Regions from separate parts of the Lonsdalea populi genome, predicted to be linked through region 2. Evidence: predicted binding sites of a transcription regulator. Region 2 holds the regulator's gene; each other region holds the start of a gene.
What was found. The regulator CRP, encoded in region 2, controls carbon source genes, mostly activating them, when cyclic AMP is high. The targets are predictions, from matches to a motif close to ATGTGANNNNNNTCACAT.
Positions count from the first base shown of each region.

Region 1 (7,242 bases), 120 kb from region 2:
TACAGCGCGGAGTTGTCCAGATGGCTGTTATCTACGCCATCTTCTTCACCGCCGGTGCAACCCAGTTCGATTTCCAGCGTCATACCCAGTTTCGCCATGCGAGTCAGATACTTGCTGCAGATTTCGATGTTTTCTTCCAGAGACTCTTCAGACAGGTCGATCATGTGAGAAGAGAACAGCGGTTTGCCATGAGCTGCGAAGAATTTTTCGCCCGCATCCAACAGTCCGTCCAGCCACGGCAGCAGTTTCTTGGCACAGTGGTCAGTGTGCAGGATAACTGGAACACCGTAGTATTCGGCCATCTGATGAACGTGGTGCGCGCCAGAGATAGCACCCTGGATAGCCGCCTGCTGCGGAACGTCGGATTTCAGGCCTTTACCTGCGATAAAGCCGGCGCCGCCGTTGGAGAACTGCACAATGACAGGTGCGCGAACTTTTGCAGCAGTTTCCAGCACGGCGTTAATTGAGTCGGTACCGACACAGTTAACGGCGGGCAGGGCAAATTTGTTTTCTTTTGCGATTGCAAAAACTTTCTGTACGTCATCACCAGTGATGACGCCAGGTTTTACGAAATCGAAGATTTTAGACATGTTACGTGTCCTGTTTCGTTGGCCGTGGGGGTTAGAGATAGCAGCGGTTGCCTCCACCTCAGCATAGAGACAACCACAAACGGGAGAAATCTCTCCCGTCGTTCATCATTACTGCTTAGCGCGTTCTTCCAGCATCACTACGGCCGGCAGTTTTTTACCTTCAACGAACTCAAGGAAGGCGCCGCCGCCAGTAGAGATGTAAGAGATTTTATCTTCAATACCGAACAGGTCGATAGCCGCCAGAGTATCGCCGCCGCCCGCGATGGAGAACGCGTCGCTGTCGGCAATCGCCTGTGCGATCACTTCGGTGCCTTTACGGAAGTTCGGGAATTCGAACACACCAACCGGACCGTTCCACAGGATAGTCTTGGCATTTTTCAGAATTTCAGCCAGGCGTTCTGCAGATACGTCGCCCAGATCCAGAACCTGTTCGTCGTCTTTAATTTCAGAGACGGATTTCATCGTGCAGCTGGCGGTTTCAGAGAACTCGGTCGCTACGCGCACGTCGCTCGGTACCGGAATATCACAAGTTTCCAGCAGTTTTTTCGCTTCCGGGATCAGGTCCGCTTCATACAGGGATTTACCCACGTTGTGGCCCTGAGCCGCGATGAAGGTGTTGGCGATGCCGCCGCCGACGATCAGCTGGTCAGCGATTTTGGACAGAGAGTCCAGAACGGTCAGTTTGGTGGAGACTTTAGAACCGCCGACGATAGCAACCATCGGACGAGCCGGTTTGCCCAGGGCTTTACCCAGCGCTTCCAGTTCAGCGGACAGCAGCGGACCTGCGCAGGCGATCGGCGCGAATTTACCTACGCCGTGAGTCGAAGCCTGAGCGCGATGAGCCGTACCAAAGGCGTCCATGACGAACACGTCGCACAGCGCGGCGTATTTTTTCGCCAGCACTTCGTCGTCTTTCTTCTCGCCTTTGTTGAAGCGGACGTTTTCCAGAACAACCAGTTCGCCTTCCGCGATATCAACGCCTTCTAGGTAGTCTTTCGCCAGACGAACGGGTGAAGACAATTTGTCTTTCAGGTAGTTAACAACCGGCAGCAGAGAAAATTCTTCGTTGTATTCGCCTTCAGTAGGACGACCCAGGTGAGAAGTCACCATCACGCGGGCACCTTGCTTCAGCGCTGTTTCGATTGTCGGCAGAGATGCGCGGATACGCGCATCGGACGTCACTTTGCCGGCTTTAACCGGTACATTCAGATCCGCACGGATCAGCACACGTTTGCCAGCCAGATCCAGATCGGTCATCTTAATTACAGCCATGGTGAATCCTCTTGGTTGATTCTCTTAAAGTTGCTTGAGCGAGGCGTCGGCAGAACCGCCGCCGCGTACTAGAATCCGCAGGCCGCCATTGCCCGAGTGGTATCCAACATTCGGTTGGCGAAGCCCCATTCGTTATCGCACCAGACCAGTGTTTTTATCAGATGATGTCCACTGACCCGGGTTTGTGTTCCGTCCACGATCGCGCTGTGCGGATCGTGATTAAAATCGGCTGAAACTAACGGTAATTCTGTGTAGTCAACTATACCACGAAATGCCCCTCGCGCTGAGCTTTGCAGTAGGCCGTTGATTTCACAAACGTTTACTTTACTTCTCACGCTAACGCTTAGATCGATCGCCGTGACGTTCGTGGTGGGCACCCGCACGGAAATCGCTTCGAAACGATCCTGGAACTTCGGGAAAAAACGCGTAATTCCCGCAGCCAGTTTGGTATCCACCGGAATGATTGACTGGCTGGCCGCACGCGTGCGACGTAAATCATGGTGATAGGCGTCAATCACCGGTTGATCGTTCATGGAGGCATGAATGGTGGTGACCGTACCGCTTTCAATGCCAAACGCGTCATCGAGCAGTTTTATCACGGGAATAATACAGTTGGTGGTGCAGGATGCATTCGACACCAGACGGTGCTCGGACCGTAAATCATCCTGGTTGACGCCGTACACCACGGTGGCGTCCAGATCCGGCGTGCCGGGATGCGAAAACAGCACCTTGCGGGCGCCTGCGGCCAGATGCGCTTCACCGTCGGCCCGGCTGCCGTAAACGCCGCTGCAATCCAGCACAATGTCCACGCCCAGTTCTCTCCAGGGCAGGTTTTGCAACTGCGGCTCGTGCAGCAGGCGAATGACGTCATCCCCCACGTACAGCTGGTCGCATTTCTGACCGACATCCCACGAAAAACGTCCATGGCTGCTGTCGTACTTAAGCAGGTGGGCGATCCCTTCGGCATTCGCCAGCTCATTGATCGCGACGACGGAGATTTCGGCGCGCCGTCCGGACTCATAGAGAGCCCGCAGTATGCTGCGTCCTATCCGACCAAAACCGTTTATCGCAATACGGATCGTCATGAAATTCCCTGTGTAATGATAAAACCGCTGGTCCTATAGAATAATCAGTACATCGTCAGGAATAAACCATTGGTTATACCTTGCGTTTTCTTCGTCATCGACCCGTAAAACCCGGCTGATTCAGCGGAATTGAGTGACTGCTCCGATGACTGAAACGCTTCAGCTAGCATAAACGAATTCATTGTCAAAAGGAATCGTCCCCACAGGCCGGTGCCAGAAGAGTGACGTATGTCAAAAAAATGAATACAACTACTTGCCGCCACGCAAAAGCAGGGATCGCAGATAAAAAAAGGCCAGGAATAGTCCCGGCCTTGTTAGTCAAACGCGGCGCTTATTTCAGCAAGGCTTTCGCTTTAGCGACCACGTTTTCGGTCGTGAAGCCAAACTCTTTGAACAGCAGCTCGGCTGGCGCAGACTCGCCGAAGGTGGTCATGCCGACAATCGCTCCGTTCAGGCCCACATACTTGTACCAGTAGTCGGCAATACCGGCTTCCACCGCCACGCGCGCGCTCACGGCGGCAGGCAATACGGATTCACGGTACGCGCCATCCTGCTTATCGAACGCGTCAGTAGAAGGCATGGAAACCACGCGCGCCTTCACGCCGTCGTTCGTCAGTTGCTGCCAGGCCGCCACGGCCAGCTCCACTTCAGAACCGGTCGCGATCAGGATCAGGTCGGGCTGACCGTCGCTGTCTTTCAGTACGTAAGCGCCTTTGGCGATATTCGCCAGTTGCTCAGCGGTGCGTTCCTGCTGCGCCAGGTTCTGACGAGACAGGATCAGCGCGGTAGGACCGTCTTGACGTTCAATTGCATATTTCCATGCCACAGCGGTCTCAACCTGATCGGCCGGACGCCAGGTGCTCAGGTTCGGCGTCACGCGCAGACTGGCCAGTTGTTCAACAGGCTGGTGAGTCGGGCCATCTTCACCCAGACCGATGGAATCATGGGTATAAACGTAGATGCTGCGCAGTTTCATCAGCGCCGCCATACGGACCGCGTTGCGAGCGTACTCCACGAACATCAGGAAGGTGGCGGTGTAAGGAATGAAACCGCCGTGCAGGCCGATCCCGTTGGCGATAGCGGTCATGCCGAACTCTCGCACGCCGTAGTGGATGTAGTTGCCCGCCGGATCTTCATTCAGCGGCTTGGAGCCAGACCACATGGTCAGGTTGCTTGGCGCCAAATCCGCTGAGCCGCCCAGGAATTCAGGCAGCAGTTTACCGTAGCTCTCCAGCGCATTCTGCGAAGCCTTACGGCTGGCGATGCTGGCTGGGTTGGCCTGCAGCTCTTCAACATACTTAGCGGAATCCGTCTGCCAGTTTGCCGGCAGTTCGCCGTCGACCCGACGACGGAATTCAGCGGCCAAATCCGGATAGGCGCTGGCGTATGCGTCGAACGCCTTGTTCCAGTCAGCCTCTTTGCGCTGTCCCGCATCGCGGGCATCCCACTCGGCGTAGATTTCTGCCGGGATTTCGAACGGACCGTAGCTCCAGCCGATGTTTTGACGGGTCGCGGCCACTTCGGCATCGCCCAGCGCCGCGCCGTGCACTTCATGCGTGCCCTGCTTGTTCGGTGAACCGAAGCCGATGACCGTTTTGCACATCAGCAGAGAGGGTTTGTCGGTCACCAACTGCGCTTGGCCAATAGCACGTTTGATCGCATCCGCATCGTGACCGTCGATACCGCGGATCACATGCCAGCCGTAGGCTTCGAAGCGCGCAGCCGTATCGTCGGTAAACCAACCGGTGATATGACCGTCGATGGAAATGCCGTTGTCATCGTAGAACGCCGTCAGTTTGCCGAGTTTCAGCGTCCCCGCCAGTGAACAGACCTCATGCGAGATCCCTTCCATCATGCAGCCATCGCCCAGGAACGTATAAGTGTGGTGATCGACGATGTTATGCCCGGGACGGTTGAACTGCGCCGCCAGCGTGCGCTCGGCGATAGCCATACCGACCGCATTCGCGATCCCCTGTCCCAGCGGACCCGTGGTCGTTTCGACGCCCGGCGTATAGCCGACTTCCGGGTGACCCGGCGTTTTCGAGTGCAGTTGACGGAAGTTCTTCAGCTCTTCCAGCGGCAGATCGTAGCCGGTCAGGTGCAGCAGGCTGTAAATCAGCATAGAGGCGTGGCCGTTGGACAGCACGAAGCGGTCGCGGTTGGCCCAGTGCGGGTTAGCAGGGTTATGATTGAGGTAGTCACGCCACAGGACTTCGGCGATATCGGCCATACCCATCGGTGCGCCCGGATGGCCAGATTTGGCCTTCTGCACACCATCCATGCTCAACGCACGGATAGCATTGGCAAGTTCTTTACGAGAGGACATGCTTTACTCCAGATCGGATTGAACAAGTGTCTTGCCGAACACACGATATATAAATCAAAACGTTAGCCCGAAAAGACCAAGAAGAGATAGTTTTAAATGTACATGAAATCCCGATTGAATGCACTGCTAACCGTATGTGCCGAGCGCCCTTGGAACGGGGGATTCACGCCGTCGCAGCCCCGCCGAAATTCGCCATTGCCCACCCATTAGGGATGCAGCGTACTATTTCCTGACAAATGTAATGTTATGCATTTATTCCTATTAATACCCTGTGCATTCCCTTACATTATCCCCGTTTTTGTTACGTCTTTAGTCAAGACGCGTAGTTTTACTTACAATCCTAGGGAGAAAAAGGATGAAATTACGAGTTTCACTATTAGCTATCGTCATGGCTACGTCATTGAGCGGCTGTAAGAGCATGGACGCAGCACAAATGCTGCAGTCCGGCACCCAGGCTTTCAAAGCCGCCTCTCTGAGTGATTCAGACGTTAAAACGCTGAGCGCGCAGTCTTGCCAGGAAATGGACAAAGAGGCGAGCATCGCCCCCGCCAACAGCAAGTACACCAAACGCCTGAACAAAATCGCCAACTCACTCGGTCACGATATCAACGGTACTCCGGCTAACTACAAAGTTTACCTGGCGAAAGACGTCAACGCCTGGGCGATGGCTAACGGCTGCCTCCGCGTATACAGCGGCCTGATGGACATGATGACCGATAATGAAGTCGAAGGCGTACTGGGCCACGAAATGGGCCACGTCGCGCTGGGCCATAGCCGTAAAGCCATGCAGGTCGCTTATGCGGCAGAAGCCGCACGTTCCGCTGCCGCGTCCGTGGGCGGCGTCGCCGCTACGCTGTCCAAGTCTCAGTTGGCCGATCTGGGCGAAGCGCTGGTCAACGCGCAGTTCTCACAGGCTCAGGAATCCCAGGCCGATGACTACTCCTTCGATCTGCTGACAAAACGTGGCGTCAACCGCGAAGGTCTGGCGACCAGCTTCGACAAACTGGCGAAGTTAGATGCAGGCCGTGACAGCAGCATGTTTGACTCCCACCCGGCGTCCAAAGAACGTGCTGAACATATCCGCAAGCGTATCGCCGAAAACAAATAATCGCTGACGCTTTTAAATAAAGGGCGCCTCGGCGCCCTTTTCATTTCAACTTCTGTCATCTCCGCGCATTTGGCCAGCCGAATACCTTCATCACATTTCTATTGATCCGGCCTGAACGCCGTGGTTGCCCGCACTGGGTTAATCCTCAGCGGACAATATCCTGACATCAACTCGCGGTGTGACGACGGCAGAAAACAATAAAGGCTGAGTTCACACTCAGCCTTCACGTATCGTGATGCCTCAGACGCGTTATTCGTCTTCGAGGTAGGTGTAACCATAAAGCCCGGTTTCGAACTCATGCAGGAACTGCGCCCGCAGCTCCGGCTGTAGCTGCGCCGCTTTCACCTGATCGCGGAAGCGAGACATCAGCACATCCGGATTCAATTGCACATACTCCAGCATATCCGCGACCGTATCACCTTCATCCGATTCCACAACGTCGACTTTGCCGTCTTCGCCGACGAAAACGTCCACGGTGGCCGTGTCGCCGAACAGGTTATGCATGTTGCCCAGAATTTCCTGATAGGCGCCCACCATAAAGAAGCCCAGCAGCGGCGGATCTTCCGGATTATACGGCGGCATCGGCATGGTCGTGGCAATACCGTCGCCATCAATATAATGGTCGATCGCGCCATCGGAATCGCAGGTAATATCCAGCAAGACCGCGCGACGTTCCGGCAGTTTATCCAGTCCTTCCAGCGGCAATACCGGGAACAGTTGGTCGATCCCCCACGCATCCGGCATAGACTGGAACAGCGAGAAGTTGACGTACAGCTTGTCCGCCATGCGCTCCTGCAGTTCATCGATGATCGGCCGGTGCGCGCGATTGCTGGGATCGAGCTGCTGCTGGATCCGCTGGCA
Region 1 covers NZ_CP065534.1:406,180-413,421, reverse strand. Annotated here, with positions in the region: gene fbaA (class II fructose-bisphosphate aldolase) at 1-590, opposite strand, end outside; gene pgk (phosphoglycerate kinase) at 699-1,862, opposite strand; gene epd (erythrose-4-phosphate dehydrogenase) at 1,931-2,947, opposite strand; gene tkt (transketolase) at 3,279-5,273, opposite strand; gene loiP (metalloprotease LoiP) at 5,629-6,381, shown strand; gene speA (biosynthetic arginine decarboxylase) at 6,631-7,242, opposite strand, start outside.
Region 1: the regulator CRP is predicted to act here: its motif matches at 3,167-3,184, upstream of epd (erythrose-4-phosphate dehydrogenase).

Region 2 (7,242 bases):
ATGTCCAAGTCGGACGATAATCGCAACAACGTGATCGGTTTGCTGGAAGATCCGAAAGCCGTGATCAAAAAAATCAAACGCGCGGTGACCGACTCGGATGAGCCGCCTATGGTGCGCTATGACATCGCCAACAAACCGGGCGTGTCGAATCTGCTCGATATCCTCTCTGGCGTTACCGGGAAATCTATCCCGCAGTTGGAGCAGGAGTTTGAAGGCCAAATGTATGGTCACCTGAAAGGCGCCGTGGCGGAAGCGGTGTCCGGCATGCTGGGCGAATTGCAGGAGCGCTATCATCGCTTCCGGCATGATGAAGCTTATTTGCAACAGATGATGCGCGACGGTGCCGAGAAGGCCCGCGCTCGCGCCAGCGAGACGTTGAATAAAGTTTATGACGCCATTGGGTTCGTCGCTCGTCCATAAGCCGTAGAACGCCCGCTAGGCCGATATCCACGAGATTCGAAGACGAGCCCGACGGCTCGTCTTTTTTGTTTCAGGTCAGCGATTCTCATGTTGCCGCCGTAAACAGCGTTTTATCAGCCGCCGTACAGCGGTCGGCGCGTTTTTTCAATCCTGCGTAAAAAAAGGTAAATCGGTAGCGCGCAGGCAGACGGCTATTTACAATCGATACGATTTCTGTAGTTGGCCCCTAAAAGGAATTCTTCATGTCAAAACGTATATTGGCAACGATAGCGACCGTATTTACCTTGTCTGCGCTCTCGCCAGCATTTGCTGCAACCGCGTCAACGCATGTGTTGCTTACCACGTCGGCCGGCAATATCGAATTGGCGCTGGACGATCAAAAAGCGCCAGAGTCAGTGAAAAATTTTGTGAGTTATGTCGATAGCGGTTTCTATAACGGCACTATTTTCCACCGCGTCATCCCTGGATTCATGGCTCAGGGGGGGGGATTCACCAGCGACCTTAAACAGAAGGCGACCAACCCGCCGATCAAAAATGAAGCTGACAACGGATTGCGTAATCTGCGCGGCACCATATCGATGGCGCGTACCAGCGAGAAAGACAGTGCGACCAGCCAGTTCTTCCTCAACGTGGCGGATAACGCCTTTTTGGATCACGGTCAGCGCGATTTCGGCTATGCCGTTTTCGGGAAAGTTGTGAAGGGCATGGATGTGGCGGATAAAATTTCTCAGGTGCAGACCGAGAACGTCGGGCCTTACCAGAACGTGCCCATCCAGCCGATCGTTATCCAGTCCGCCAAGATTATCAAATAATTAGGTAGTCAGTTCAGGCGTTGTTCGTCGAGACTGTGTACAGCGTGCTCCCGGCATAGCTCGTCGGGAGAATGCCTGACTGCCCTGTCCCGTCTCAAAGCCTCTTTCTGCGCGATAGCAGGGCATTCTCCCGGTAATCGCCAGCCAGTTTCAGAGTGATGAATGTTACTGATCATAGATAACTACGACTCCTTTACCTACAACCTGTACCAGTATTTTTGCGAGCTGGGCGAGGAGGTGGTGGTCAAGCGTAATGATGGGCTGAGTCTCGACGCGATTGAGCGCCTGTCGCCGCAGCATCTGGTGATATCGCCGGGTCCTTGTACGCCGAACGAGGCGGGCATCTCGCTGCAAGCCATTTGTCATTTTGCCGGACAGTTGCCGATTCTGGGCGTCTGTCTGGGGCATCAGGCGTTGGGGCAGGCCTTCGGCGCTCAGGTTGTGCGCGCGCGCGAAGTCATGCACGGGAAGACCTCGCCTATCCGCCATCGTGACGTCGGCGTTTTCACCGGGTTGGCGCAGCCGCTGACGGTGACGCGCTATCACTCTTTAATTATTGAAAGTGCTTCTTTACCAGACTGCTTTGAAATCACCGCCTGGACAGAAAATAGCGCAGGTAAAATGGATGAAATCATGGGGATACGCCATCGCAGCCTACCGCTGGAGGGAGTACAGTTCCATCCGGAAAGTATTCTGAGCCAGCAGGGACACCAGTTGTTGCGCAATTTTCTGCACAGAAAATGAGTCCGCCGCTGATTTGCTTTCCAGATGGGTTATTGATTGCCTGAATCTGATTTTTTATGCATATTTGATGACTATATTCTCACTGAGACATGAAATCGTAAAAGCGGGGCAGCAGATGGCAACAGATAAAACCGCGGTGACGCGCGATACATACGATAAGGTAATCCTTCCTGTTTATGCGCCGGCCCAGTTTGTACCGGTAAAGGGGAAAGGTAGCCGGATATGGGACCAGCAGGGTAAGGAATATATCGATTTTTCCGGAGGTATTGCCGTTACAGCGTTGGGTCATTGCCATCCTGCGCTGGTGAATGCCCTTAAAACGCAGGGCGAAACGCTGTGGCATACCAGCAACGTTTTCACCAACGAGCCGGCGTTGCGACTGGCGAGCAAGCTGATTGCCGCAACGTTCGCCGAACGCGTGTTTTTCGCCAACTCTGGCGCGGAAGCCAACGAAGCGGCCTTCAAACTGGCGCGTCATTACGCCATCGAACGCTTCAGCCCCTATAAAACTAAGATTATCGCCTTCCATCAGGCCTTTCATGGCCGCACATTGTTTACCGTGTCGGTAGGCGGTCAGCCGAAGTACGCCGATGGATTCGGGCCGAAGCCCGCCGATATCATTCATGTGCCGTTCAACGATCTGGATGCGGTGAAGGCGGTGATCGACGATCACACTTGCGCCGTGGTGTTGGAGCCGGTGCAGGGCGAAGGCGGCGTGCTGCCAGCCACGCAGGCGTTTATCGGAGGCGTGCGGGAGCTGTGCGATCACAATCAGGCGCTGCTGGTGTTTGATGAAGTGCAGTGTGGCATGGGGCGTACCGGCGAACTGTTTACCTATATGCACTATGGCGTGACGCCTGACATTCTGACCACCGCCAAAGCGCTGGGCGGCGGATTCCCCATCAGCGCGATGCTGACCACCGAAGACGTCGCTTCTGTCATGAAGGTCGGTACTCATGGCACCACTTACGGCGGCAATCCTCTGGCCTGTGCGGTGGCGGAAGCGGCGCTGGATGTGATCAATACACCCGCAGTGCTGTCAGGCGTCTCCGCCAGGCACGATCGCTTTATTTCCGCGCTTGAAGCCATTAATGAACAGTTTGACATTTTTGACGGCATTCGCGGTATGGGCCTCTTATTAGGCGCTCAGCTGAAACCCCAATGGCATGGACGGGCGCGTGATTTCCTGACGGCCGCGGCCGAGCAAGGCGTCATGATCCTGGTTGCTGGACCGGACGTCATTCGGTTTGTGCCGTCGCTGGTGATTGAACTGGACGATATTGATGAGGGGATGGCGCTGTTTGCGAAAGCGGTCGCACAGGTGGTAAACGGCCAATAGCATTTTTAGACGAAGAGTGAACAGCGCGTTGCGCGCTGTTCACGAGTCGAGTGGTTGAGATTAACGCGTACCGAAGACCACGATGGTTTTACCGTGCGCTGAAATCAGCTCCTGATCTTCCAGCATCTTCAGAATTCGACCCACGGTTTCGCGAGAGCAGCCCACGATCTGACCGATTTCCTGACGGGTGATTTTAATCTGCATCCCGTCCGGGTGCGTCATGGCGTCAGGCTGTTTGGCGAGGTTTAGCAGCGTTTGTGCAATGCGGCCGGTAACGTCAAGAAACGCCAGGTTGCCCACTTTCTGTGAGGTGACCTGAAGGCGACGAGCGATCTGGGATGACAAACGCATCAGAATATCGGGATTGACCTGAATCAGCTGGCGGAATTTTTTATAGGAAATCTCGGCAACTTCGCAGGCGCTCTTGGCTCGCACCCATGCGCTGCGTTCCTGATCCTCTTCGAACAAGCCTAGCTCACCAATGAAATCCCCTTGATTCAGATAGGAAAGGATCATCTCTTTTCCTTCTTCATCTTTTATCAATACGGCAACGGAACCCTTTACGATGTAGTAAAGCGTTTCTGCTTTTTCACCTTGGTGAATCAGCGTACTCTTTGAGGGGTACTTGTGGATATGACAATGAGAAAGGAACCATTCAAGAGTCGGGTCTGTTTGCGGTTTGCCAAGAACCATTCGCTGTTATCCTCTGTTGTAATTCACTACGTAAATCACAGGGCTCAGAGTTCCCTGTAAGGCATGATAACTCTAGTTATAATTCAAATTCCGTTGGGCGGAAATATGTCAGGAAATTGACTGAAGCCTTTCTGTCAGGTGACTCTGCAAACTGCTGTTTTCAGCATTGCGCAGAACGCACCGGATGCTGCCTCTGTTTGTAACACAGGTTGGGAGTACTGTCTTGTGTTGTCTCGCTTCAGCATAATTACGCCTTGATACACAGGCATTTTCTGCATAAGCGCGATAAAATTTCAAAAAAAGTTGAGTGGGAGTGAAAGACTATGCAAGCGCGGGTAAAATGGGTTGAGGGGTTAACGTTTATCGGCGAATCCGCCTCCGGCCACCAGATTATTATGGATGGTAATGCGGGCGACAAAGCGCCGAGTCCGATGGAAGTGGTATTGATGTCGGCGGGGGGATGCAGCGCTATCGACGTCGTGTCTATTCTGCAAAAAGGACGTCACGATGTGGCGGATTGCGAGGTGCGCCTGACCTCCGAGCGCAGACAGGAAGCGCCCCGCCTGTTCACTGCCATCAACCTGCATTTCATCGTGACCGGTAAGGAGTTGACCGAACAGGCCGTATCGCGTGCGGTGTCCCTGTCGGCAGACAAATACTGCTCGGTGGCGCTAATGCTGGGAGCGGCGGTCAATATCACTCATAGCCACGAGGTGATAACCCTCGACTGAGCCGTATACGGCCTGCCCAGGCCGGATCCTTAGGCTCTTACTTTATCGTCTTGCCTTCCAGAAGCCGCTGCACCAGCGGCGTCATGATCAATTCCATCGCCAGTCCCATTTTGCCTCCGGGCACCACCAGCGTATTGATATGAGAAATATACGACCCTTGCAGCATGGTGAGCAGATAGGGAAAGTCGATATTCTCCAGGCGCTGGAAATGAATGACCACCAAACTTTCGTCCAACGACGGGATCGCTTTCGCAGCGAAGGGGTTGGACGTATCGACGGTCGGCACCCGCTGGAAGTTGATATGGGTGCGGGAAAACTGCGGTGTGATATAGGTGATGTAGTCTTCCATCGAGCGGACGACGGAGTCCATGACCGCATCACGCGAGTGCCCGCGTTCGTTAACGTCGCGGTACAGCTTCTGGATCCACTCGAGGTTCACGATAGGCACGACGCCGACCAGCAGGTCGACATGGCGAGCTACGTTGTGCTGCTCGGTGACGACGCCGCCGTGCAAGCCCTCATAGAACAACACATCCGTCGGATCAGGCATGGCTTCCCAGGGCGTAAATGTGCCGGGCACCTGGTTGTAGGGAATGGCTTCGTCGTAGGTATGCAGATATTTGCGGTTCTGACCGGTCCCCTGGCTGCCATAGTCGGCGAATGCCTGTTCCAGTAGGGTGAAATCGTTCGCCTCCGGGCCGAAATAACTGATGTGGCGGCCCAGATCTCGCGCTTTGCGGATGGCCATGTCCATTTCCGGACGGGTGTAGCGGTGAAAGCTGTCGCCTTCAAGTTCTGCGGCGCGGATTTTCAGCTGCTGAAAAATTTTTCGGAACGCCAGGCTGGTAGTGGTCGTGCCGGCGCCGCTTGATCCGGTCACGGCAATGATAGGGTGTTGATGCGACATAGTGCTGCCACTCCACAATAGACGGTAAAACCCAGCGGGGAACGCCGGGAATTCGACCTTCATTGTTACCCTGTTTGCGCCGATGCGCCACGCCATTTTTGCATCAACGGGCAGCGGCAATGCCGTTACAAATCGTGCCCGGTTTTGATCTGGGTGCGCGGCATGAGGTTAACCGTTTCATGCAGTTCGGACCAGACTAGCACCACCTCGCCGCTTTCCAGCTGGCGGCGGACGTCCGCCACCTTTTGTTCCAGCGTGCGCTCATGCTGGCCGTAGTCGGTGCCTTCGCGCAGGACGAAAGACTCAATCAGATTCTCCAGCGTATCCGCCGCGAGTTCTTGCCAGGGAATAATCACCTCATCGCTCCAGATGTGGGGTGAGCCAGTCGGGAATGCGCTGCTCCAGCCACAGTTTCGGTTTTAATAATGAGCCGCCCACGAAACCGACATGTCCGCCGTGTTTCGTCAACTGATACTCAATATTAGGCGGTAACGACGTGAGCGCAGGGATGACGTCCTTCGTCATGAACGGATCGTCCTTGGCGTGGACGATCAACAGCGGCGTGCGGACGTTCGGCAGCAGGGGCAGGGCGCTGCTGCGCGCATAATAGTCATTGGCGTCGGTAAAACCATGAATACGAGCGGTAATCATGTTATCGAACTCCCTCAGTCCCCGAATTTTTCTCAGTTGATGCAGGTGAACCGGTAGCGTATCCGGATAGGCCGCCAGTTTGCGGATAGCATTACGTTTCAACAGCCGCAATAGATAGTGCTGATAAAAGCGTGAGAAGCCTTTTTCGATATGGCGGCAGCAAGGCTCCAGCATCAGCGGCGCGGACACGACGGCCGCTGCGTCAAGCAACGGCTCTTCCGTCTGCTGACCGAGCAGGCAGGCCAGCATGTTGCCGCCCAGCGAGACGCCGATGGCCGCGGTAGGCGCATCGCCGTAAGTCGACTTCAGCCAGCGCAAAAAATAGCGGGCATCCTCGGTCTCTCCGGAGTGGTACATCTGGGGCGTGCGGTTGGGCGTGCCGCCGCAGCCGCGAAAATGCATGACGACGGCCAGCCAGCCCCGTTGATGGCAGGCCGCCACAAGACCGTGCGCATAGGGACTGTAGAAACTGCCTTCCAGTCCGTGGAACAAAACCACCCGCGGTTTATCGCGGGCCAGCATGGGATCTTCGCTCCAGGCCAGATCGAGAAAATCGCCGTCCGGCAGTTCAAGCGTCTGCCAGAGTGGCTTGAGCAGTGCGCGTCGCCGTAACAGACGGGGAAGCAAGGTTTGCAAATGGGGGTTGTACATACTGGCCAGGGGACGAAACATCTGGCTAGTCGTGGGATGAATATTCATAGTCAAAAGCTTGTACCGGCGACATCACGCTGCTAGGTTGAACAACTGCAAATTTCGTTTGTTAGAAGGCCTTTTCAATTACATGGCGCACTTCAATCTATTCCTTTCCATGCTTGGCTTCCTGTGGGTTGCAGCGATTACCCCAGGCCCCAATAATATGCTACTCACCGCTTCCGCTGCTAATTTTGGTTTTCTCCGCTCCATGCCGCTGATGGTCGGCATCATGATCGGGATGCAAAGTGTACT
Region 2 covers NZ_CP065534.1:288,287-295,528, forward strand. Annotated here, with positions in the region: gene trpS (tryptophan--tRNA ligase) at 1-420, shown strand, start outside; gene ppiA (peptidylprolyl isomerase A) at 663-1,232, shown strand; gene I6N93_RS01315 (aminodeoxychorismate synthase component II) at 1,395-1,976, shown strand; gene argD (bifunctional acetylornithine/succinyldiaminopimelate transaminase) at 2,092-3,315, shown strand; gene crp (cAMP-activated global transcriptional regulator CRP) at 3,376-4,008, opposite strand; gene I6N93_RS01330 (OsmC family protein) at 4,332-4,739, shown strand; gene I6N93_RS01335 (phosphoribulokinase) at 4,777-5,646, opposite strand; gene I6N93_RS01340 (YheU family protein) at 5,772-6,002, opposite strand; gene I6N93_RS01345 (hydrolase) at 6,004-6,969, opposite strand; gene I6N93_RS01350 (LysE family translocator) at 7,079-7,242, shown strand, end outside.

Region 3 (7,242 bases), 600 kb from region 2:
TTTACGCCGTTGCTGCCCTTGCTCTCTTCCTCCATGCCGGATCTGAAAACACGCTGGCAGGCGTTGCAGCCGAAAGGGCAACTGACGACGCTGGCGCTGGATATTCCGCTGGCGACGCCGCAGAACAGCCGCTTTCAGGTGGGTTGGCAGGATGTCAGCTGGCAGCCCGGGCGGATGCTGCCGGGCGTGGACCGCTTTTCCGGTACGGTCAGCGGGAGCGTGGGAAGCGGTGAGGTGCATCTTCAACTGAACCAGAGCACATTGCCCTATCCAGGCATGTTCCGCGCGCCGCTCGAAATGGAAAAAGTGGAAGGGAACCTGCACTGGCGAAGCGACGACCAAGGCTGGTCGCTGTGGTCGAAAGGATTAGACGTGCAGGCTAAATCGCTGTGGGTCAACGGCGATTTTGACTACCATCATCCCGCGAAGGGCGAGCCGCAGCTCAATATTCTCGCCGGGCTGCGTTTAAGCGATGGGGCTGAGGCGTGGCGCTACTATCCCGAACACTTTATGGGAAAAAGCCTGGTCGATTACCTCAGTCAGGCGGTGCAGGGGGGGGCGGTAGACAACGGCACCCTGATTTTTGCGGGCAATCCCTCGAACTTTCCCTTTACGCATCATGACGGACAATTTCAGGTGTGGGTGCCGCTGAAAAACGCCAAATTCAGCTTCCAGCCCGGCTGGCCTGCGTTGAACAGTGACAATATTACCCTGAACTTCCTGAACAACGGGCTGTGGATGAATGCGCCGCAGGCGCGGCTCGGCAACGTTGAAGGGCGCGACATCAATGCCGCGATCCCTAACTATCAGCAGGAGCTCCTGCTGATCAACGGCGACCTGAACGGCAGTGGTAAAGAAGTGAGTGATTACTTCATGCAGACGCCGCTGAAATCCACGCTGGGAACCGCGCTACAGCAATTGCAGGTCGGCGGCAACGTGGCCAGCACGCTGCATCTGTCCATCCCGCTGAACGGCAAGCGGGTACGGGCGAGCGGCGAGGTCACGATGAACGACAATAGCCTGTTCATCAAACCGTTGGGCGTTACGCTGCGCCAGCTCACCGGCCGCTTCAGCTACGACAACGGCAATTTGAAGAGCGAACCGTTGCAGGCCACCGTGTTCGGCCAGCCGCTGACCGCCGGTTTCACCACGGAAGAGCAGGAAAAGGCGTTTCAGGTTAACGTGGACTTACAGGGGAATGTACAACCGGCGCGGTTGCCGGGATTGCCTGCCGATGTCGTGAGCGCGCTGGGCGGTAGCGCCTCCTGGAAAACACAGGTGGGCGTGACGTTGCCGCACAAGGGCGGCGCCACCTACGACGTTAATGCGCAGGCCGACCTGAAGGAAGTGAGCAGTCACTTACCTTCGCCGCTCAACAAGGCGGCGGGCAAACCGCTGCCGGTACAGCTAACCGCTAAAGGGAACCTGCGCGGCTTTACGGTACAGGGCGTGCTGGCCAAGAGTCAGCGGTTTAACAGCCGCTGGCTGCTGAAGAAGCACTCGGTGGCATTGGCTCAGGCGGTCTGGCAGGAAGGCGGCAAAAACGCCCCTGCGCTGACAGGCGGGGACGGCGTCACGTTGCACCTTCCCGCGCTTGACGGCGAACGCTGGTTGGGTCTGCTGTCCGGCGCGAAGACCTCCCTAGGTTCGGGAGGCGGCGAATTCTCGCTGCCGGAACGCGTCACCTTGACGACGCCGCAGTTGACGCTGGCGGGCCAGCAGTGGCGCGATCTGGCGCTGAGCGCGTATCCCACTGCGGGCGGCGCCGCGGTGACGGCGCGCGGCCGCGAGATCGACGGACGCTTGGAAATCCCCCGTACCGGCGTATGGCGAAGCGACATTCGCTATCTTTACTACAATCCTCAATGGTCCGGGAACGCGTCTCCTTCGACGTCGGGCAAAGCCTCGGCGCCCTTTACCCTCACCAACGAGACCTTTGCCGGATGGCCCACGCTACAGGTGAACTGCAACGAATGTTGGGCGATGGGACAGAACCTGGGCCGGATTCAGGCATTATTCGTGCCGGAGAGAAACAAGATTTCGATCCGTGGCGGACTGGTGGATGACGGCAAGACGCGTTTGACCCTCAACGGCAGCTGGCAGCAGGCGGAGGGTGGAAGCCGCACCTCGTTGAAAGGCGGGCTGTCGGGCGATAGCCTAACGGAGAGCGCCGCGTGGCTGGGGATTTCCACGCCGCTGCGTAGTGAGTCATTCAACATCGATTATGATCTCTACTGGCACGGCGAACCGTGGTCTCCGGTCCTGCCCACGCTGAGCGGTATCTTGCAGACCCGTCTCGGCAAAGGGGAAATCACCAGCGCGAGCAGCGGGTCGGCCGGGCAACTGCTGCGTCTGATCAGCTTTGATGCGTTGCTGCGCAAATTGCAGTTCGATTTCAGCGATACCTTTCACAAAGGCTTCTACTTCGACAGCATCCGCAGCTCGGCCTGGATTAAGTCCGGCGTACTGCATACGGATAATCTGCTGGTCGATGGGCTGGAGGCGGACATCGCCATGAGCGGCGATATCGATCTGGTGAAGCGGCAGATCAACATGGAAGCCACGGTTGCGCCGGAGCTTTCCGGTACGGTCGGGGTGGCGGCGGCCTTTGTGGTCAATCCCGTCGTCGGCGCGGCGGTATTCGCCGCCAGCAAAGTGCTGGCGCCGCTGTGGAATAAATTTTCCCTGATTCGTTACCATATTTCCGGTAGTGTGGATCAACCGGAGATTCAGGAAGTTCTGCGCGAAAAGCACAAAGCCCGCGTGGCGACATCCGGCCAGTAAGGGCGGCATGTTTATCTGATTACCTTGACATAAAGAGTGACATCCTATGAGTCTGACGTTAGTCAGTGAGCAATTACTCACAGCCAACAAGCTGAGCCTGAACGATTTGAACACGACTCTGGAGACGCTGAACGAGCGTCGTCTGGACTACGCCGATCTCTATTTCCAATCCAGCTACCATGAGTCCTGGATATTGGAAGACCGCATCATCAAAGACGGTTCCTACCACATCGATCAGGGCGTGGGGATCCGGGCCGTCAGCGGCGAAAAAACCGGTTTCGCCTACGCCGACCAAATTACGTTAAATGCGCTGCAACAGAGTGCGCAGGCAGCCCGCAGCATCGTGAGAGAGCAGGGCAACGGACGTGTACATGCGTTGGGCGAGTCGGCGCATCGCGCGCTGTATCCGAGCCAAAACCCGTTGGATAGCCTGACTCGGGAAGAGAAAATCGCCCTGCTGCAGCGCGTGGATGCGACGGCCCGTGCGGAAGACGCCCGCGTGCAGGAAGTCAGCGCCAGTCTGACCGGCGTGTATGAGCTGGTGCTGGTGGCGGCAACCGATGGAACCCTGGCGGCGGACATTCGCCCGCTGGTGCGTCTGTCCGTCAGCGTGCTGGTGGAACAGGACGGTAAGCGTGAGCGCGGCTCAAGCGGCGGCGGCGCGCGTACCGGTTACGACTACTTTTGGCAGTGGGTGGACGGCGAAGCGCGGGCGGAAGCCTGGGCGAAAGAAGCCGTTCGTATGGCGCTGATCAATCTCTCTGCGGTTGCGGCGCCTGCGGGTTCAATGCCTGTCGTGCTGGGCGCCGGTTGGCCGGGCGTGCTGCTGCACGAAGCGGTTGGTCACGGTCTGGAAGGCGACTTCAACCGTCGCGGGACATCCGTGTTCAGCGGTCAGGTGGGCAATCTGGTGGCGTCTGAACTGTGTACCGTGGTGGACGACGGAACGATGGAAGGCCGCCGCGGCTCTCTGGCAATGGACGATGAAGGCGTACCGGGACAGTACAACGTGCTGATCGAGAACGGCGTGTTGAAAGGTTATATGCAGGATAAGCTCAACGCCCGCCTGATGGGCGTTGCGCCGACCGGCAACGGCCGCCGCGAGTCCTATGCGCACCTGCCTATGCCGCGCATGACCAACACTTATATGCTGGACGGTAAGTCGACGCCGGAAGAGATTATCGCCAGCGTCGACTACGGCCTGTATGCGCCGAACTTCGGCGGGGGTCAGGTGGATATTACCTCCGGCAAGTTCGTGTTCTCCACGTCGGAAGCCTATCTGATCGAAAAAGGCCGCATCACCAAGCCTGTCAAAGGCGCGACGCTGATTGGCTCCGGCATCGAAGCCATGCAGCAGATTTCTATGGTGGGCAACGATCTGTCGCTGGATATGGGCGTCGGCGTTTGCGGTAAAGAAGGCCAGAGTCTGCCGGTTGGCGTCGGTCAGCCAACGCTGAAACTGGACAGCCTGACGGTGGGCGGCACGGCTTAATCGTCCTTCGCCTCCGCCGCCGTCGCGTGCTATCAGGGCGCCGACGGCGGCGGATTCTCCTGGCGATACCCTTGATAGGTCAGCGCCACCTTTTTGAAGTACTCCGTTAGATAATTGATGCACACCTGCACTTTCAGCGGCAGATGGTCCTTGCGCGTGTATAAGGCATAGACCGGACGCGGATCGGAATGGTAGCGGGCGAACAGAATTTCCACCTCGCCGCGTTTAATCTCCTCAAAAACCCACATAAGCGGCACATGTGAAATGCCCGCGCCGTGCTTAAGCCAGCGGATCAGCGTCTGGGAATCATTGGTGACAAAACGCCCCTGCGGCTTCAGCCGCGTCGTTAATCCTTCGGGCGAGATCAGCTCGAATTCGCTGTCGGGCCGCACGCTGTATTCCAACCAGGAAAAATTGTCGATGTCGGACAGTTTCTCCGGCGCGCCGTTCTGCGTCAGGTAGCTTTTAGCGGCGCATACCACCATCGGCATCGATCCCAGACGGGTGGAAAACAGGCTTGAATCCTGCAACGATCCCACGCGAATAACGATATCCAGCCCGTCGGCGATCAGGTCCGGCGCGGGGATGCCGCTGACCAAATTGACGGACAGCCCCGGATACTCCTTCAGCATTTCCGCCGTCATCGTTGCCAGTACGTTCTGAGCCATGGTGGAGGTGCTGCCGATACGCAGCGTGCCGATCGGCGTGTTGGTAAACGCGTAGAGCTGATCGTGAACTTCATGCGCTTCGATCAGCATGCGACGGCAGCCGTGGTAATAGATTTTCCCGGCTTCGGTCAGTCCGATGCTGCGCGTACTGCGGTTCAGCAGCTTCACCTGCAACGCATTTTCCAGCTTGGTCACCGTTTGGCTGACGGCGGAGACGCTCATTTTCAACTGCCGGGCGGCGGAGGTAAATGATCCGAACTCCACCACTTTGGCGAACACGGTCATGCTTTTTAGTCGTTCCATTGTTAAGCCTGGATTAAAAGTGATTTAGATCACGCTGGGTAGATAAGGTCATAATAAACATCCATAATAAGGCGTGTCTAAATAGGAAACACGGTGTTCTCCTCGCTGCGTTTCTGCCTTTGTTACCTCAACGAATGAAAAAGTCTGCGTTTCATCATACCGACCATTCGTTACGTGTGTTCTTCATTATTGATATCAGTCTTGCTGTGTCTTCCCCTCCGCTGTCCGTCGATGACGGCCAGCGGAGGTTTTTTTTGGTTATTCGCTATGCTGCTTACAGGGTGTACTGCGCATCAGAGTGAGAGAGATAAGAAAAAGATGAATTCGCTTCCGGTCATGGTCCTGTTCGGCCTGTCGTTCCCTCCGGTATTTTTTGTCCTGCTGGTATCGCTGGCGCTATTTTATCTGTGTCTCCGTCTGCTGCAGCCTACCGGGATCTACGATGTCGTTTGGCATCCCGCATTGTTCAACACCGCGCTGTTCTGCTGCCTGTTTTATCTGCTGTTCCGTTTCGGTCTTTGAGGTCGTTGTGAATACATCCGCTCTGGCAATTTATTTGAAAAAATTCGCACGTATCGCGATTACGCTGGCGCTGGCCTTGTTGGCTCTGGTGGCGATCGTGCGCGTATGGGCTTTCTACACCGAGTCGCCCTGGACCCGTGACGCGCGATTCACCGCCGATATCGTCGCTATCGCGCCCGATGTCAGCGGGCTGCTGACCGCCGTCAACGTCCATGACAACCAACTGGTGAAGAAGGGCGATATCCTGTTTGAAGTCGACAGGCCTCGCTATCAGCAAGCGCTGGCCGAAGCGCAGGCGAACGTCGAATACTATCGATCGCTGGTCGTCGAGAAAAAACGGGAAGCTGGCCGCCGTCTGAAACTCGGGACGCAGGCGCTGTCGCGTGAGGAAATCGAACAGTACGGCAATACGCTGGAAACCACGCAGCATCAGCTGGCGCAGGCGCAGGCCTCCCTGGAGTTGGCCCGGCTCGACCTGGATCGTACCGTCGTTCGCGCTCCGTCGGAGGGGGGGGTGACCAACCTCAATCTGCAGGTTGGTGAATTCATTACCCGCGGCGCGACTGTGGTCGCGCTGGTGAAAAAAGATTCCTATTACCTGTGGGCGTATATGGAGGAAACCAAACTGGGTGGCGTCCGTCCCGGCTTGCGGGTGGAGATCACGCCGCTCGGCAGTAACCGAATTTTGTACGGAACGGTGGATAGCGTGGCGGCGGCGGTTACCAACAGCAACATCACCACCGATAGCACCGGTTTGGCGACGGTCGACTCCAATCTGGAGTGGGTCCGGTTGGCGCAGCGGGTGCCGGTGAAGATTCGTTTGGACCGGCAAATGGATAATCTCTACCCGGCGGGCACCACCGCGACGGTCGTGGTCACAGGAGAAAATACGGCGCATACGAAATCAATGTCGCCGATGTTGAAACTGATGCACCGGCTGCGCGAGTTCGGGTAAGGCATCGCCATGTTCAATTTCCCTGGATTCATCCGGCTGCGGTTTGCCTTTAAGCTGAGTTTTGCGATCCTGCTATCGCTTATGCTCGGATTCTATATGCAGCTGGAAACCCCGCGCTGGGCGGTGCTGACCGCCGCGCTCGTGGCCGCCGGGCCCGCCTTCGCCGCCGGCGGGGAGCCGTTTTCGGGTGCTATTCGCTATCGCGGGCTGCTGCGTGTTCTAGGAACGTTTATCGGCTGTATCGGGGCGCTGATCATCATTGTCCACACCGCGCGCGCGCCGGTTGTGATGCTGATGCTGAGCTGTCTGTGGGCGGGCGCCTGCGTGTGGATCTCATCGTTGGTCCGGGTGGAAAACTCCTACGCCTTTGGGCTGGCGGGCTATACCGCGCTGATTATCGTCGTCACCATCGAGAGCTCGCCGCTGTTGGCGCCGCAGCTCGCGGTCGAACGCTGTAGTGAGATCGTGCTGGGCATCGTGTGCGCCGTGCTGGCCGACCTGTTGTTTTCTCCCCGCTC
Region 3 covers NZ_CP065534.1:3,549,090-3,556,331, reverse strand. Annotated here, with positions in the region: gene yhdP (AsmA2 domain-containing protein YhdP) at 1-2,784, shown strand, start outside; gene tldD (metalloprotease TldD) at 2,831-4,276, shown strand; gene aaeR (HTH-type transcriptional activator AaeR) at 4,309-5,247, opposite strand; gene aaeX (p-hydroxybenzoic acid efflux pump operon protein AaeX) at 5,566-5,769, shown strand; gene aaeA (p-hydroxybenzoic acid efflux pump subunit AaeA) at 5,777-6,724, shown strand; gene aaeB (p-hydroxybenzoic acid efflux pump subunit AaeB) at 6,734-7,242, shown strand, end outside.
Region 3: the regulator CRP is predicted to act here: its motif matches at 5,265-5,282, upstream of aaeR (HTH-type transcriptional activator AaeR).